2 regions of the Niabella aquatica genome follow, and region 1 is predicted to be linked to the other one. Evidence: riboswitches for the same ligand, from Rfam matches in the RefSeq annotation. Region 1 holds a riboswitch; the other holds the start of a gene.
The links. A riboswitch is a leader RNA that binds a small molecule or an ion and turns the genes downstream of it on or off. The one in region 1 is predicted to bind S-adenosylmethionine.

Region 1 (7,698 bases):
ACAAATAAATAGTCTACCTAATTGGTAGAATATTAAAATATACTATATATTCGCAACCAATTTTACAAAGTGCTACAGCAAATACAGTTATATGAGTGAAGTTTCAATAAAAAGCAATAATGGTATAACCAGCGGCAGGTCTTTTCAGGCATTTCTAAAAACCGAGGAACTGGATATTCTGATAGTGGGCGGAAAAACGGATGCATTAGACCAATTGAATGTATTGCTGACTAATGCAACACAGGCTACCATAAAGATAGTAGCAGAAGACATCCGCGAGGATATACGGGTTTTAGAGGCCCAATTCGATAACGTAAGCATCGAAGAGCGCGCCTTCGAAAAAAGGGACATCAAAAATGCCGACCTGGTTATTGTAGCAGAAACGAGCCGGCATATTATCGAAAAGGTCATGAACGAAGCTGCTCATACAGGCTTAACAGACATCCATATTTTACAGGGAGACTACAAAGCCTCTTATCCTGCTCAGGCCGGTAAAACGAATAGCCTTAATGATCATTCAGTACAAGAAAGAGCAAAAAGAAAAATTTCTTATAAAAGGATAGCATCTTATGCCCTGACAGCTTTTGCCTTTATGCTTATTGGTCATATCGTTTTTTCTTTCTGGCCTTTTGATGCCATCAAAGAACAGGTTCTGACGCTTTATAATTCTTTGGGGCAGTCTTTCCTCATTATGCTTGCGGCAGGTTTTGTTGCACAATTGGTAGATGGCGCATTAGGCATGGGCTATGGCGTTACCAGCGCTACCATTTTGTTATCAGCAGGTGTAAATCCTGCCGCCATCAGCGGCAGCATACACACAGCCGAAATGTTTGCAAGCGGCGCATCAGGTTACAGTCATTATAAATTTGGAAATGTAAACAAGAAGCTGTTTAGAATGCTGCTGATACCCGGCGTAATCGGGGCCATTGCCGGGGCCGTGTTATTAGTGTACCTCGGTGAGAAATACAGCGACCTGGTAAGGCCGCTGCTTGCCTGCTACACTTTATTCTTAGGATTAAAAATTTTGTACAGCGCGTTCAAAAAGCAGATAGCAAAAAAGAAATTCAAGCACTACCGGGCATTAGCCGGAGCTGGCGGATTCTTTGATTCCTTTGGCGGGGGCGGATGGGGACCTATTGTAACAACAACCCTTATTACTAAAGGACGCAGCCCCAGGTATGTGATCGGTTCTGTAAGCCTTAGCGAATTTTTTGTAACACTGGCCAGCGCTTTTACTTTTTTTATTTTACTAGGTGTGAGCCACTGGCAAACTATACTAGGGCTGATTTTGGGGGGACTGATAGCAGCACCGCTGGCAGCAAAGCTGGCCGGCAGACTACCCAGGAAAACCGCCTTTATACTGGTTGGTATTTTGGTTATTATTTGGAGCCTGCGCATACTGGTAAAACTTTTATAAAAAAAAATCCTACAAATATTGTAGACTAATAAAATAACGCTATATTTGCGTCAGTTCTTTTCCATCTCTTATCAAGAAAGGCTGAGGGTAATGGCCCAATGAAGCCTTGGCAACCTCTTTATACATTCTGTTATAAAAAAGGTGCCAAATCCATCCCGTACATTTCGGGACAGATAAGTCAGTGTATAGCTTAGGATTATTTTTGTTGAATGATAATGAGCTCATCTGGTTTGTCGGGTGAGCTTTTTCGTTATAAAGCCATGCCGGTTTCCTTTCTGATAAGGTTTGAATAAAATATTTATCACCTTAAAAATTAAAGATCGTCATGAGCAGCATTGTAACACAAACCCTCCACAGTATTCCGTCGGATCCGCTAACAGGAGCTATATCGGTTCCTATTTACCAAACCTCCACTTTTGTACAGGAAGCGCCAGGAGTAAATTCTGGGTATGATTATTCCAGGACCAATAATCCCACACGTGCCACGCTTGAAAAAATTGCAGCCGGGCTCGAAAGTGGCCATACAGCAGCAGCATTCTCAAGTGGGCTGGCAGCTATTGACGCAGTCATAAAATTATTGCAGGCAGGCGATGAGATAGTTGCTGTTGATGATATTTATGGGGGCGCCTTCAGGTTGTTTACACATATCTATGAAAAGTTCGGGATAAAAGTAACTTATACAGATAGTACCAATGCCAATAACGTGCTCGAGGCCATCACATCAAAAACAAAGCTGATCTGGATAGAAACACCCACCAACCCTACTCTCAAAATTTCGGATATTGAAGTCATTGCAAAAATCGCAAAAGCACATGGGTGTTTACTCTGCGTAGACAACACTTTTGCATCGCCCGTATTGCAGCAACCATTACTATTGGGAGCAGACCTGGTAGTACATTCAGCAACCAAGTACTTAGGCGGCCATTGCGACCTGATAGCCGGCCTGGTGATTACTGAAAACGAAGCGCTTGGCAGCAGGATAAAATTTATACAAAATGCCAGTGGTGCTGTACTGTCTCCCTTTGATAGCTGGTTGATTATCCGGGGCATTGAAACGCTGCACTTACGGGTAAAACAGCACTGCGAAAATGCTGCTACGGTTGCCCGGTTTTTAAAAACCCATCCTGCCGTAGATAAAGTGTTTTACCCGGGCCTGCAAGATCATCCCAATCATGAAATCGCAAAAAGGCAATCCAAAGGCTATGGAGGCGTTGTTTCTTTTACATTAAAAGAAGATACGGAGGCCGCAGCCACCTCTTTTGTAACATCCACAAAATATTTTAAACTGGCAGAAAGCCTGGGTGGCGTAAAAAGCCTCCTATGCCACCCTGCAGCAATGACGCATAAGAGCATACCATCCGAAAAACGCCGTGCAGCGGGGGTTTCGGATAGCCTGATCCGTTTATCTGTCGGCCTGGAAGATGCGGCAGACCTTGTTGAAGACCTTAACCAGGCTTTTAATACGGTAGCGGAAAAGTCCGAACAGCGATATGCTGTTTCATAAAATCTGGGAAAAATAAAATATTAGTCTACTTTTTTGATAGACTAATATTTTAAGATTATATTTGCTGAAATTTTACATTTTTACAACATACCAACCAAGGATAATGAAATGCAGCTCTCGTAAAATATCTTCTCTGCGATGTTTTGTTTTTAAAAAGCAATGCAGCGATATACGATGTATCAGTTACTTATAGGCTTCTTATATTCAAATACTGCAATAGGATCTTTCTTTTTTTTATGATTGACAACGATACAAGTTAGCCAATGTTGGCTGATTGATAATTTAATAAAACGGCCGGTTTCCGTTGGAGCGAAAACCGGCCTGGAAAAATAAACGGCTTCCCTGGCAGGAACAGTTTGCAAGGCAAACTGCATGGCCTTATTTATTCATCTTAATACAAACATAGTGAAAAGCTTTGTGAAAAAAGGTTTATGTTTCCTTATTAACATAACGTTTCTAACTGCACTTTATGCTAACGCCCAGGAGCAATGGAAGGGTATTATACTGGACTCTCTCAGCAGGGTTCCGGTGGAAAACGCATCTGTCCGTGTAAAGAATGCAGCTACTGGTGTTACCACTAACAGCAATGGCGAATTTATACTTACCAGCCCGCAAACATTGCCTGCTACGTTTTTGATAAGCAGGGTTGGATACGAGCCGAAAGAGGTAACGGTCACAGAATTACCGGCAGTAATACTACTGGCTCAAACGGAGGCCCAACTGGAAGACGTGGTAGTGGTAGGATATGGTACACAGCGCAGGAAAGACCTTACAGGCTCCATCGCGTCCGTATCAAAAAAAATATTGGAGAATAACCTCTCTCCCACTGTTGATGTGCTGCTGGGTGGTGCCGTGGCCGGGGTAAATGTTACGCAAAGCTCGGGGCAGCCGGGAGCGCCAGCGGTAATAAGAATAAGAGGAGGCAATTCCATTAATGCCAGCAACAACCCCCTGTATGTAATAGACGGCTTTTTATTCTTTAGCGATAATGCGGCTACTAAAACAGGCTTCGGAACTATTGAAGGGGAAATGAACCCTTTATCGCTCCTGAACCCCTCGGACATTGAATCCATTGACGTTCTGAAAGATGTATCTGCCACAGCCATATATGGGTCCAGAGGTTCCAACGGTGTAATAGTTATCACTACTAAAAAGGGAAAAAAAGGCCATAGCTCTATAGACTACCAGTATATACAGGGCCATGCGCAATCCGTAAAAAAATTAGACCTGTTGAATGCAACACAATGGGCTCGCCTGCAAAAAGATTATTTTTTAAACAAGCCGGGCTATAGCGATGAGGAGATAGCCACGCTGGGCAATGGATATAACTGGCAGGACGCCGTATTGCGCACCGCCCTTTCGCAAAACCACTCACTTTCCATTAGTGGTGGCGATGCCAAATCGCGATACTTCTTATCGGGCAACTACCTTAACCAGGATGGTATTGTGCTTAACTCCGGACTTAAACGTTTTGCGGGCAGGGCAAATTATGAGCGGGAAATTCTGGACGGGCTTAAAATAGGCGTAAACGTTACCGGCAGCAAAAGCGCCCAAAGCACCTTAACCACATTCGAGGCAGTAAATTACAACAGCTCTCCCTATTCTGCGGGCATTGCCAATTCGCTTACTTATGCTTTGTATATGCCGCCGGTGGTACCGTTTTATGCCAACGGGGGAGGATACAATTATAATAACCCTTTTGAATATGCCTATTTAAGAGAGGGTAGTAAAACGGCCAACCCTATATCAGACCTTAAAAACAGCACCGCACAAACTATTTATACTTCGCTGCTGGGCAACTTTTTCGCGCAGTATACAACCAAAGGAGGGCTTACCGCAAAAGTTAGTATAGGCGGCAATTTAGCGCATACTACCCAGAACTATTTTTCGCCATCCTACACCGCCATCGGCCTGGAGCCGCACGGCATAGGCGGTATAGGCAATAAGCATTCGCAGATCGTACTGTCTGAATATACATTATCATACGCCAGGAAGATAAACGATGTACATGCGTTCGATATATTGGGCGGCTATACTTTTCAGCGCACCAAAGCCAATTTCAACACGACATTGAGCTCTGATTTTACCAATGAAGCCCTGGGAGTAAACAACCTGCAGGATGGAAAGCCTTATGGTGCCCGCCCTATCTTTAGCGGCCTCACAGAAAGCAATTTACATTCTTTACTGGGCAGGATCAATTACTCCCTGCTGGATCGCTACCACCTTACCGCTAATTTCAGAAGCGATTATTCTACCCGGTTTGCGAAGAATCATAAATGGGGTATTTTCCCTTCCATCGGGCTTTCCTGGAATATTAATGACGAGGCTTTTCTTAAAGGCAAAAGCTATTTCAGCAACTTAAAGCTAAGGGCCAGCGCGGGTAGCGTGGGCAACCAGGAAATAGGCGACTATGAATACCTGCAGCTTTTAGACGCGGTGTATTATGGCGGCGATGTGGCTTACCGTGTGGGCAACAGTGGCAACGAAAACCTGAAATGGGAAACCACCGCCCAGTATAACATTGGCCTGGATGCAGGCATCCTTAAAGGCCGTTTATCATTTACCGCAGACCTGTACCGCAAGAAAACCTCCGACCTGCTAATACGCGTTCCACCAAAACTTGGAGAGGAGAATGAGCAGTTGATCAACGTGGGTGACCTTGCCAATTCTGGTGTTGAGTTTTCGGTAAATAGTATAATAATCAATAACAGCCGGTTACAATGGTCGGTAGCTGCCAACGCTGCTTATAATCAAAATAAAATAACCAGCCTTTATGATAATATTACAGAACGGGTGCTGGGCGTTGAGATTTTAAAAGTGGGAGAACCTTTGGGCTCCTTTTACGGCCAGGTGTTTGAAGGAGTGGTACAAAACGGGGAAGATGTGTCGCGCCTGCCCACAACGCCTTCCTATACTACGCCGCAGCCCGGCGACCCTAAGTTCAGAGATGTAAACAGGGACAATCATATTGGCGCGGACGACCGCGTGGTATTAGGCCACAAGCAGCCCCGTTTTATATACGGGTTCAACTCCTCTCTTCATTTTAAAGGCTTCGACTTTTTTGTATTGTTTCAGGGCGCGCAGGGGAATAGCGTGTACAACCAGCTGCGCCGGTACCTGGAGCGTCCTACGGATGCCTACAACGTTTCGGCCGTATTGCTAAACGCCTGGACAGAAACCAACCCATCTAACACAGTGCCCCGGATTACCAGTACGCCTTATTCATCAGAGCTGGACAGCCGTTATATAGAAAACGCATCCTTTTTGCGGGTGAAGACGATAACGCTGGGTTATACCATTGGAAAAGCCTCCTTTATGCTGCCTCACTGGCCCTTAAAGCTAAGATTTTTTGCAGCCGCGCAAAACGTCGCCACCATTACGAAATATAAAGGTTACGACCCCGAAATCGCATCCGGCATTGATCTGGGTACATTTCCCATGCCAAAAATCCTATCGTTTGGCATCAATGTATCCTACTAAAATGATCCTTGTATTTATTTATCCATTTAAAATAAACAATTATGAAATCTAAGTTTAATCATCTGGCAATTGCCTTTATAGCGCTAAGCGCTTTAGGGGCAGTTTCCTGCAAAAAAGACGCAGGCGATACCCCGCCCACAGTAATTACGGGAGAATCCGTATGGAAAACCGACCAGGAAGCGCTGGCACAGGCTAACGCGGCGTTCCCACCCTGGCAACGTTTAAGCTCTTCTTATTCTTTCCTGTTAGAATCAGCAACAGAGCATACCATCAGCTTTGAAGGCGCCGATGACCAGGCAGGGCCATTGGTAAGCCTTTTTAAAACTGATGTAAACAACTGGTATCCCACTAAAATTTTTAATTACCTGTACGTAAGCATTGGCGAGGCCAACCGTACTATTTCCAAGGCCGACTCCAGCCATGCCGGCGGCTCGCTTTCGCAGGCAACCATTGACCTGGCCAAAGCAAGGGCCAAGTTCATCAGAGCGCTGGGCTACTCTTATCTTGTAAACCTGTGGGGCGAGGTACCGCTGATTTTAAGCGTGAAACCTACCCAAGCTGAACAAACCACGCGTAAGCCGATTGATGAAGTGTATACGCAAATTGTAAAAGACCTTACAGAAGCAGAAGCTGCGTTGCCTTCTTTTGACATCATCCGCTCCAACCCCAGCAAAGGCGCGGCAAACGCCATATTAGCCAGGGTGTATCTTGCATGGGCCGGCAAGCCGCTATCGCAAAACGAGGTAGCCGCTATCGCCGGTAACAAAGCAGACCCCGCCGCTACCGCCTGGGACAATGGCAGGCTGCAAAAAGCCGTGGAGTATGCCGATAAAGTAATCAACAGCAGCAATTACAGGCTGGAAGACAATTTTGAAAACAACTTTGGAGTGCCTGCCGAAAACAAATCTCCCGAGCACGTATTTACCATTCATCATGATGGAGATGGTTTGGGAGATGCGCAGGGCAACCACCAAACGCACTGTCCGTTCACCTTCAGGTTCGACCTGTACCAGGACAATCATATAGGGCCTGCCGATGTTACGTTGCTTGCCAGGTTTGCGGATAATGATAAACGTAAGCACTACTCATTGTTTACCCGTTTATACAACCAGGATGAGCCGTTGGTAGCAAGCCCGTCCAAAACCGAAGATTATAAAGTTTATAATTATACCTATCCTGTAACATCCCCACGCATTGGCAAATTTGTGCACCGCAACAGCAAGCTCACAGATGTAGCTCCTGGTTCGGAAGCAGGGCAGCCCAATAATATCAACCGCATAGAAATACGTTATGCCGA
Region 2 (7,698 bases), 220 kb from region 1:
TGCTTGAAAGTCTTTCCGGCTAGCTGAGTATAACATCAGGCCGCCAGGAACAGCATCTTTCAGCAATATATGATTAGCCTACATTAAATCAAACCCGCCAGTTCCAGGCTTTTCTTCCTGATCTTCCGCTCTTCCACGCTTTCCAGGATGGCATCAGGCTCCAGTATCAGCGAAGTGCCATTTTCTTTCCACCAGGTACTGCCTTTCAGCTTCCTTAAGGCTATTACGCCCGACAGGTATTTCCGGTTTTCCTGGGCGTGCCATTGTTCGATCCATTCAAAATCATCGGTGGGGATATTTTTAATATCACTAAAACTTATATACACTCTTAAAAAAACATCTTCATTTAGCTGGTTAGGTTCATGGTGATACCGCTTTTTGTATTCGTATTTGTAGCCATAGCGCAACGCAGATAAATCGCTTAACACAGCCGACGCGGTAGGAAAGCTGCCGGCGCCCTTACCATAAAAAAACTGCTGATCAGCAAAGCCACTCTCAATCACTACGCCGTTATACTCATTTTTCACAAAAGATAACGGGCTGTCGGCCGGTACAAACTGGGGTAAAACAAAAGCCGCCACACCGCCATCCACCAGTTTTTTTGCCTGGGCTACCAACCGTATCTGCTGCCCGCGCGCCTGGGCTACTGCAGCATCTGAGTGATGAATATTCTGGATACCTGTAAATAAAATTTTATCAGGTTCTGCTACAATGCCGTAAGCATGGCAAAGGAAAATGGTCCACTTATTCAGCGCGTCAAATCCCTCCACATCCAGGGTAGGGTTACTTTCTGCAAAGCCTAACTGCTGTGCCAGCAATAAAGCCTCCCTAAAGTTAAGATGATCGTCAAACATCTTTGTTAAGATAAAATTCGTACTGCCGTTTACAATAGCCCTGATACTGTGCAGCAGGTCATTATCATAATATTCTTCCAGGTTCCTGATAGCGGGTATAGAGGCACAGGCAGAAGACTCATACAAAAACGAGCGACCCGTTTTTTGCTGCAGGTCTAAAAGCTCCTGCAAATGCTCGGCTATCATTTTTTTGCTGGAGCTTACTACTTCTTTTCCATGCTCCAGGGCTGTTCTTACAATATCAAATGCTGCCTCAGAATCATCAATCACCTCTACAATTACATTAATCTCTTTATCCTCCAGTAATTCATTTTTATCTGTAGTAAATAAAAATTCAGGCGCATTCCTCTTTTTCGAGGGATGCTTGATACACACCCTCCTGATAGTAGCATTTAATGACGGCGTCTGCTCCAGCACTTTGTAAAGTCCTTCTCCTACTACACCAAACCCGAACATACCTATTACTAATTTTCTATGCTTGCTCATTTTATTACGAATTGTTAATGATTCATTTTTAATCAATGACTGGTCATCAATAGCAAGTAGCAGTTATAACCTGACGCACTATTTTATTATTTACTATTCTCACTGCTTCCTTTACCGACCCAGGAAATTTTTGATTGCTTCCGTTAATTGTTCAAACTCCAATAAAAAGCCATCGTGTCCATAATTCGACAAGATCAGCTTTACATGTGCATCAGGAATATTCCCTGCTATAAACTCCTGCTCATAAGGCGGAAATAAAATATCGCCTTCCATGCTTAAAGCAAGGGTTTTAGCCTTAATAGTATTTAATGCCTGAACCACTCCTCCTCTACCTCTTCCAAGATTATGCGAATCCATGCTTTTGGTAAGCACATAATAGCTAAACGCATTAAACCTTGCCGATAGCTTTGAACCCTGGTACCGTTGGTAGCTTTCACTTTTAAACCCTTCAATAAGATCGTCGGTAGCTTCAGACTGGGTTTTATTATATGCCATATCTGTTCTGTATGAAAGCAGTGCTATGCTTCTTGCCACTTCCAGTCCTCTACGTCCTGCATCAACGGTTTTATTGAGCCAGGTAGCGTCTGCCTCTATCGCAAACCTTTGAGAAGCATTGAAAGCCTTGCCCCAGGGCGAATGCATGGCATTGGTAGCTATGGGGAAAATATATTCAAATAGCTCAGGGGCCTGTACCGCCCACTCCATCAGTTGCTGGCCTCCGGTACTGCCGCCAATACCAATCTTTATCTTGGTTATACCCAGGTCTGCCTGTAACAAACGATAGGCATGCACCATATCCCTTATTGTAAAAAAAGGAAAATCGTGATAATATGAATTACCCGTTTTAGGATTCACATCCAAAGGGCTGATGCTTCCGTAACAGCTGCCGGGCATATTTACACAAATGATAAAATGCTTTCCTGGATCAAATACTTTCCCGGCTCCTATCATTTCGGGCCACCACTCATGTGGACAACTATTGGCCGTAAGCGCATGAAATATCCAAACCACATTATCCCCGGCCTCATTGAGCGTTCCATAAGTTGTATATGCCAGGTGCAGATGATGCAAAACCGCTCCGCTCTCTAAAGTAAATGGCGCAGTATATCTAAAAACCTCTTGATTCATATTCATAAAAAACTGTTCCGGTACAGAGTAACGACCGGAACAGTTTTGATTTTATTTTACGCAAAAACTGCTGCAAAAGCCTGCTCAAAATCGGCCTTTATATCCTCTATATATTCAATACCTACGCTTATGCGGATCAGGTTATCTAAAACACCTGCATTCTTTCTTTCTTCTTCCGTTAATTGCTCGTGCGTGGTAGATGCGGGATGTATGGCCAGTGTTTTGGCATCACCCACGTTTGCCAGGTGGCTTACCAGTTTTAACGAATTGATGAACTTCCGCCCGTTTTCCAGTCCTCCTTTTATACCAAACTGTAATACGCCTCCAAAACCATTAGTGAAATATTTTTTCGCCAGCTGGTGGTATTCGCTGCTTTCCAGGCCAGGATACCATACAAAGTCTACGTTCTTATGCTCTTCCAGCCATTGTGCCAGCGCCAGGGTATTATCTACAGTACGCTGTACCCTTAATGAAAGGGTTTCCACACCCTGCAGCAACAGGAAAGAATTGAACGGGCTGATAGCAGGTCCCAGATCCCTCAATCCTTCCACACGCGCCCGTATTGCAAAAGCAATATTAGGCAGGCCCAAAGGATTCCCTTCACCAAATACTTCCCAGAATTTCAGCCCGTGATATCCTTCAGAAGGTTCGGTAAACTGGGGAAATTTCCCGTTGCCCCAATTATAATTACCCCCGTCAATGATAATACCGCCAACGCTGGTACCGTGTCCGCCGATCCATTTAGTTGCCGAATGCACTACCACGTTGGCGCCATGTTTAATAGGCTGGAATAAATAGCCGCCAGCTCCAAAAGTGTTATCCACTATTAACGGTAAATCCACTTCTTTTGCCAGTGCAGCAATTTTTTCAAAATCCGGGACATTCAGTTTGGGATTACCCAACGTTTCAATATAGATGGCTTTCGTTTTTTCATCAATGAGTTTTTTGAAATGCTCGGGGTTATCATCTTCTGCAAAACGCACTTCTATACCAAGGCGCTTAAAGGCAACTTTGAATTGATTATAGGTACCTCCATACAGGTAAGGAGAAGTAACAAAATTTTCTCCCGCCTGCAACATATTAGCAATAGTAAGGAACTGAGCTGCCTGTCCGGAAGAAGTAGCCAGTCCTGCTACCCCGCCTTCCAGAGCGGCTATGCGTTGCTCAAATACATCGGTGGTAGGATTCATAATGCGGGTATAAATATTGCCGAACTCCCGCAGGCCAAAAAGATTCGCTGCTTGTGCTGCATCTTTAAACTGGTAAGAAGTGGTTTGGTAAAGAGGCACAGCACGGCTGCCCGTTGTTGGATCCGGTTGCTGACCGGCGTGTACCTGAAGCGTATCAAAATGTAACGCGTTGCTCATAAAATAAAAAATTTAATCATTAAATAATAAGTATGTTAACCGTTAAAGTACCAAAAAGGCTGATAAAGCCGGTAGAAAATATATTATGCCCCGAAAGGCATACAATGCCTGTTACCATACGTTGTAAGTACAGTACCAGCAGGGGTTGTATGATATTGCAGTTGTAACATTTCTCTAAAATTTTCTCACTTCCTGTTATTTCAAATTCGTATAAGATGATTCTACTAGCTCCCGAATACGTACCAGGCATATACAAAAAAGCCCCCCTGTAAGCAGGAGGGCTTCGCATTTATTTTTAATATATTTATTAAACTGAAACTTCCGGCTTATCTTTCTACGTTTACAAACGTAGTAGGAATTGGCACCTTGTTCCAATGTTAAGAGAACAGGTTGCCAAGGCTTCACAGGGCCCATACCCTCTGCCTTTCTTGATAAGTATTTTAAAGAACCTTGCCTGTTATTGGCGAAACGCAAATATATAACAGTGCCGTCAAATAAAAAAGTATTACCAAAATAACATATTTTCATTCCAATTGTTTCAGAACTTGTACTGCAAGATAGCTGTAATACTTTTTAGAATTTGTACCCAAAAGAAATTCCAAAGCCGATATTTTTTAATATATCCCCGGTTTTGTTATCGTCAACTTTTGGGGCAATATTTATTAATCCTAATTGCCCGTTTAACTGAAACGATAGTTTTTTAGCAAACTCATATCCTGTAAGAACGTTTGCTCCAAAATCTAATGGCTTCCCATAGGTAAACTTCGCACCGGGTGAAATCCGGTAATAATTATCAGTTGCAGCAGCATCAGTAAATTGTAAATTTCCGTTCCACTCCGGCTGGATATTAGGCCAGTTATTTTCATTGGGCGGTGTACTCCATCTTCCTCCTAGCCCATAACCCAGGTAAGGCCCGGCGCCCAATAAAATGATTCCTTCACCGAGCTGAAGCTTATAAACAAAATTTAACGGCAACTCCAAATAATAGGCGGTTGCATTTAATTTAACCGCCTCAGCATCCTTGTAGCCCTTAGAACTGAAGAGCAAAGCTGGTTGAATATAAATCTTATCTGTTATCGGTATATCAACATTTCCACCCACATGAAACCCCGCTTTTATTTTTGGTGCAACATTCTGGTTGCTTTTTGTAAAACTTACATTTGTAAAATTCACCCCTGCACGTATCCCCCATTGAGCCTGCGAATAAACCTTAACAGTCATTAGTATCATGGCCGGCATTAAGCATAAAATCATTTTTTTCCTCATAAAAATCAAGTTTAATATAAGGCTAAAATATAAGATATTACATGAAAAAGCCGCTTTAAATAAGCGGCTTTTAACATTACGGATCAGTATTTCTTTAGAATTTATACCCTATAGTAACCCCAAAAGAGGTATTATTAATGGTCTTCGGATTATCTGTATCCGGCAATTTAACCAAGCCAAGATTCGCATTCAGGTTTAAAGATAAACCATTGCTTAACTGGTAGCCCGCTAACAGCTTTCCACCTGCATCCAATTTCTTAAGTCCTGCATCATCCCAGTCTCCCTTTCCAGAGAAGTTACCGATGTCTCCTTTTACTTTTCCAACGCCCATGCCCACATAAGGTCCAACGCCTAATAACAGGTTACCATTACCTAACTCCGGCTGGTATTGAAAGGTAACAGGCAGCTGCAGGTAATTCAAGTGAAGTTTGGAATCTACCAATCCTTCATATTTAGCCCCGTTTTGCACATAGCTTAAACCAGGCTGAATTACAAAATCATCTGCAATGCCAATATCATAGGTTATACCAGCCTGGAACCCGGTTTTTAACTTATTGTCATCAGGAGCATCTTTTCCTGTAATATTCGAGAAGTTCACACCGGCATTAACACCGAAGCGACCAGCCTGCGCATGAGATTCCACAGCAGCAAAACTGAACGCTGCAAATAACACCCCACCAAACAATAATTTCTTCATTTTCATAAATATAGATTTAAAATTTTAATAAATTAGATAGGTAAACGAATACCATAATCATTTACTTTAATGGTAAGCCGGAATTTATTTAGTGCCGGCTTCTTTTGCGGCATCTGATTTCATTTTTTCATTGGCAGTGATCAGGAACTCAACGCGACGGTTCTGAGCACGGCCTTCAGGTGTATCATTGGTGTATTTAGGGTTTCTTAAACCATATCCCACTGTGCTTAATCTTTGTAAGCCAATACCCTGGTCGCTTAAATAGTTAGATACTACAGAAGCTCTTCTTTCAGACAGTGCCTGGTTATACTTTTCGGTACCTGTATTATCTGTATGGCCCTGGATCTCCACATCTGTATCGGGATATTTATTCAATATAGTGATCAGGTCATTTAAAGTGGATTTAGACTGTGGAGTAAGAGCTGCCTGATCAAATCCGAAAAGCACAGCGCTGCTGAATTCTACTACAATACCCTCTTCCACCCGCTCTACTTTTGCCCCGGGTACTTCCTGTTTGATCTCTTCGGCCTGCTTATCCATTTTTTTACCAATGATAGCTCCTGCGGTGCCTCCTACTGCCGCACCAATAATGGCTCCCAGGCCTGCGTTACCGGCGGCTTTACCAATAACAGCGCCTACCGCCGCACCACCACCCACACCTATAGCAGCACCTTTCTGTGTTCGGGTAGCTGTTTCGCAGCCAGCTAGCGCAAGTCCTGCAAAAGCAGCAGCAAATAATGTTGTTTTTACGATTTTCATTAGTATTGTTTTAAAAAATTTAAAAGATTTATGACTGCAAAGTAAATCACTATATCCTGATAAACATCAGTTTACTTTCAAATCAGCCAAACTCATCAGCCATTTATCAAAATATATGCCAACGAATTTTACTATAGACAGGCCGTTACGTAAAAAGGCTGCCTCTAAGGCAACCTTTTTTTATTTCTTAACCCGGATCAAGCCTTATTACCGGCTTTTAGGGGCAGCGGCCAGATCTACGATTTTGGTAAGGATGTAATTCGTTCCCTTTTCACCTACCTGTTTTTTCGTATTTTTTTTATCTTGATTTTTGGCTATAGCTGCTGAGCTGTCATATGCGGCATCTGCCGAAACTACTTCTGAACTGTCAGTTTCTTCAATTTCAGGAAAAACAACAGCAGGATCGTCCTCGTTAAACCTGCCGCCAAGATTTACATATAATTTATTGCTGGCAGAATCGAATATTATAGTTCCTTCTTTTAACGACTTGCCGGAGTAGCGGGCACCGGTGTGAGCGGTTGCAGTATGGTCTTCCTGCATTGCCGGCTCTTCCCCTGCATCGTTAAGCAATGTTTTCTGTACAGGAATTTTATACGTAGCCGGCGAAGCTTTGAGATCTGCCTTAAAGCGGCCCTGCGGCATACCATTTATCCATATCACCCCTTTATTTTCACTATCCCTCGTTACTGTTACCGGCGAAACTTCTCCTTCTTTATCGGTGTATTCATATCTGCCCAGTACGGGAAAGATCATTTCATCCGTAAGCTCACCAGGCATAGGGAGCAGTTCTTTAGCCTGCGGTTTATAATTTTTAGGTACTTCGGGAGCAGTAGATACCTGCGCCAGCGATACTGTAGTTATTGACACAGAAAGCGCCATCATCAATAAGTAATTTTTTTTCATCTGTTTGTTTTTTTATGCCTGCCGGATTATCCGGGTAAGGCGAGGTTTAAATGGTTGGCCTGATATATGATTATATAGGTGCGCCGGTAAATTCAGATTCGGGATGATAAAAAGAAATTATTATGCCAAAATTTATTTATAGGCTATTAAACCTTTATTTTAGATTTTAGTTATGAATGAGACCGATCTTAAACTTATATGACCAGATCTTCAAAAACAGCAATCAAAAAATTGGAAA

Region 2: it holds a riboswitch for S-adenosylmethionine, as region 1 does, so the genes downstream of both, ACYVBM_RS21785 (O-acetylhomoserine aminocarboxypropyltransferase/cysteine synthase family protein) here and ACYVBM_RS20800 (trans-sulfuration enzyme family protein) in region 1, are expected to answer to the same signal.

Annotation. Positions count from the first base shown of each region.
Region 1 covers NZ_BAAGYM010000038.1:260,189-267,886, reverse strand. The annotation lists gene ACYVBM_RS20805 (sulfite exporter TauE/SafE family protein) at 92-1,417, shown strand; SAM riboswitch class I at 1,483-1,597, shown strand; gene ACYVBM_RS20800 (trans-sulfuration enzyme family protein) at 1,743-2,921, shown strand; gene ACYVBM_RS20795 (SusC/RagA family TonB-linked outer membrane protein) at 3,339-6,401, shown strand; gene ACYVBM_RS20790 (RagB/SusD family nutrient uptake outer membrane protein) at 6,443-7,698, shown strand, end outside.
Region 2 covers NZ_BAAGYM010000038.1:478,011-485,708, reverse strand. The annotation lists gene ACYVBM_RS21795 (homoserine dehydrogenase) at 84-1,340, opposite strand; gene ACYVBM_RS21790 (homoserine O-acetyltransferase family protein) at 1,452-2,474, opposite strand; gene ACYVBM_RS21785 (O-acetylhomoserine aminocarboxypropyltransferase/cysteine synthase family protein) at 2,525-3,835, opposite strand; SAM riboswitch class I at 4,159-4,273, opposite strand; gene ACYVBM_RS21780 (porin family protein) at 4,409-5,101, opposite strand; gene ACYVBM_RS21775 (porin family protein) at 5,196-5,804, opposite strand; gene ACYVBM_RS21770 (OmpA family protein) at 5,883-6,557, opposite strand; gene ACYVBM_RS21765 (hypothetical protein) at 6,765-7,460, opposite strand; gene uvrA (excinuclease ABC subunit UvrA) at 7,659-7,698, shown strand, end outside.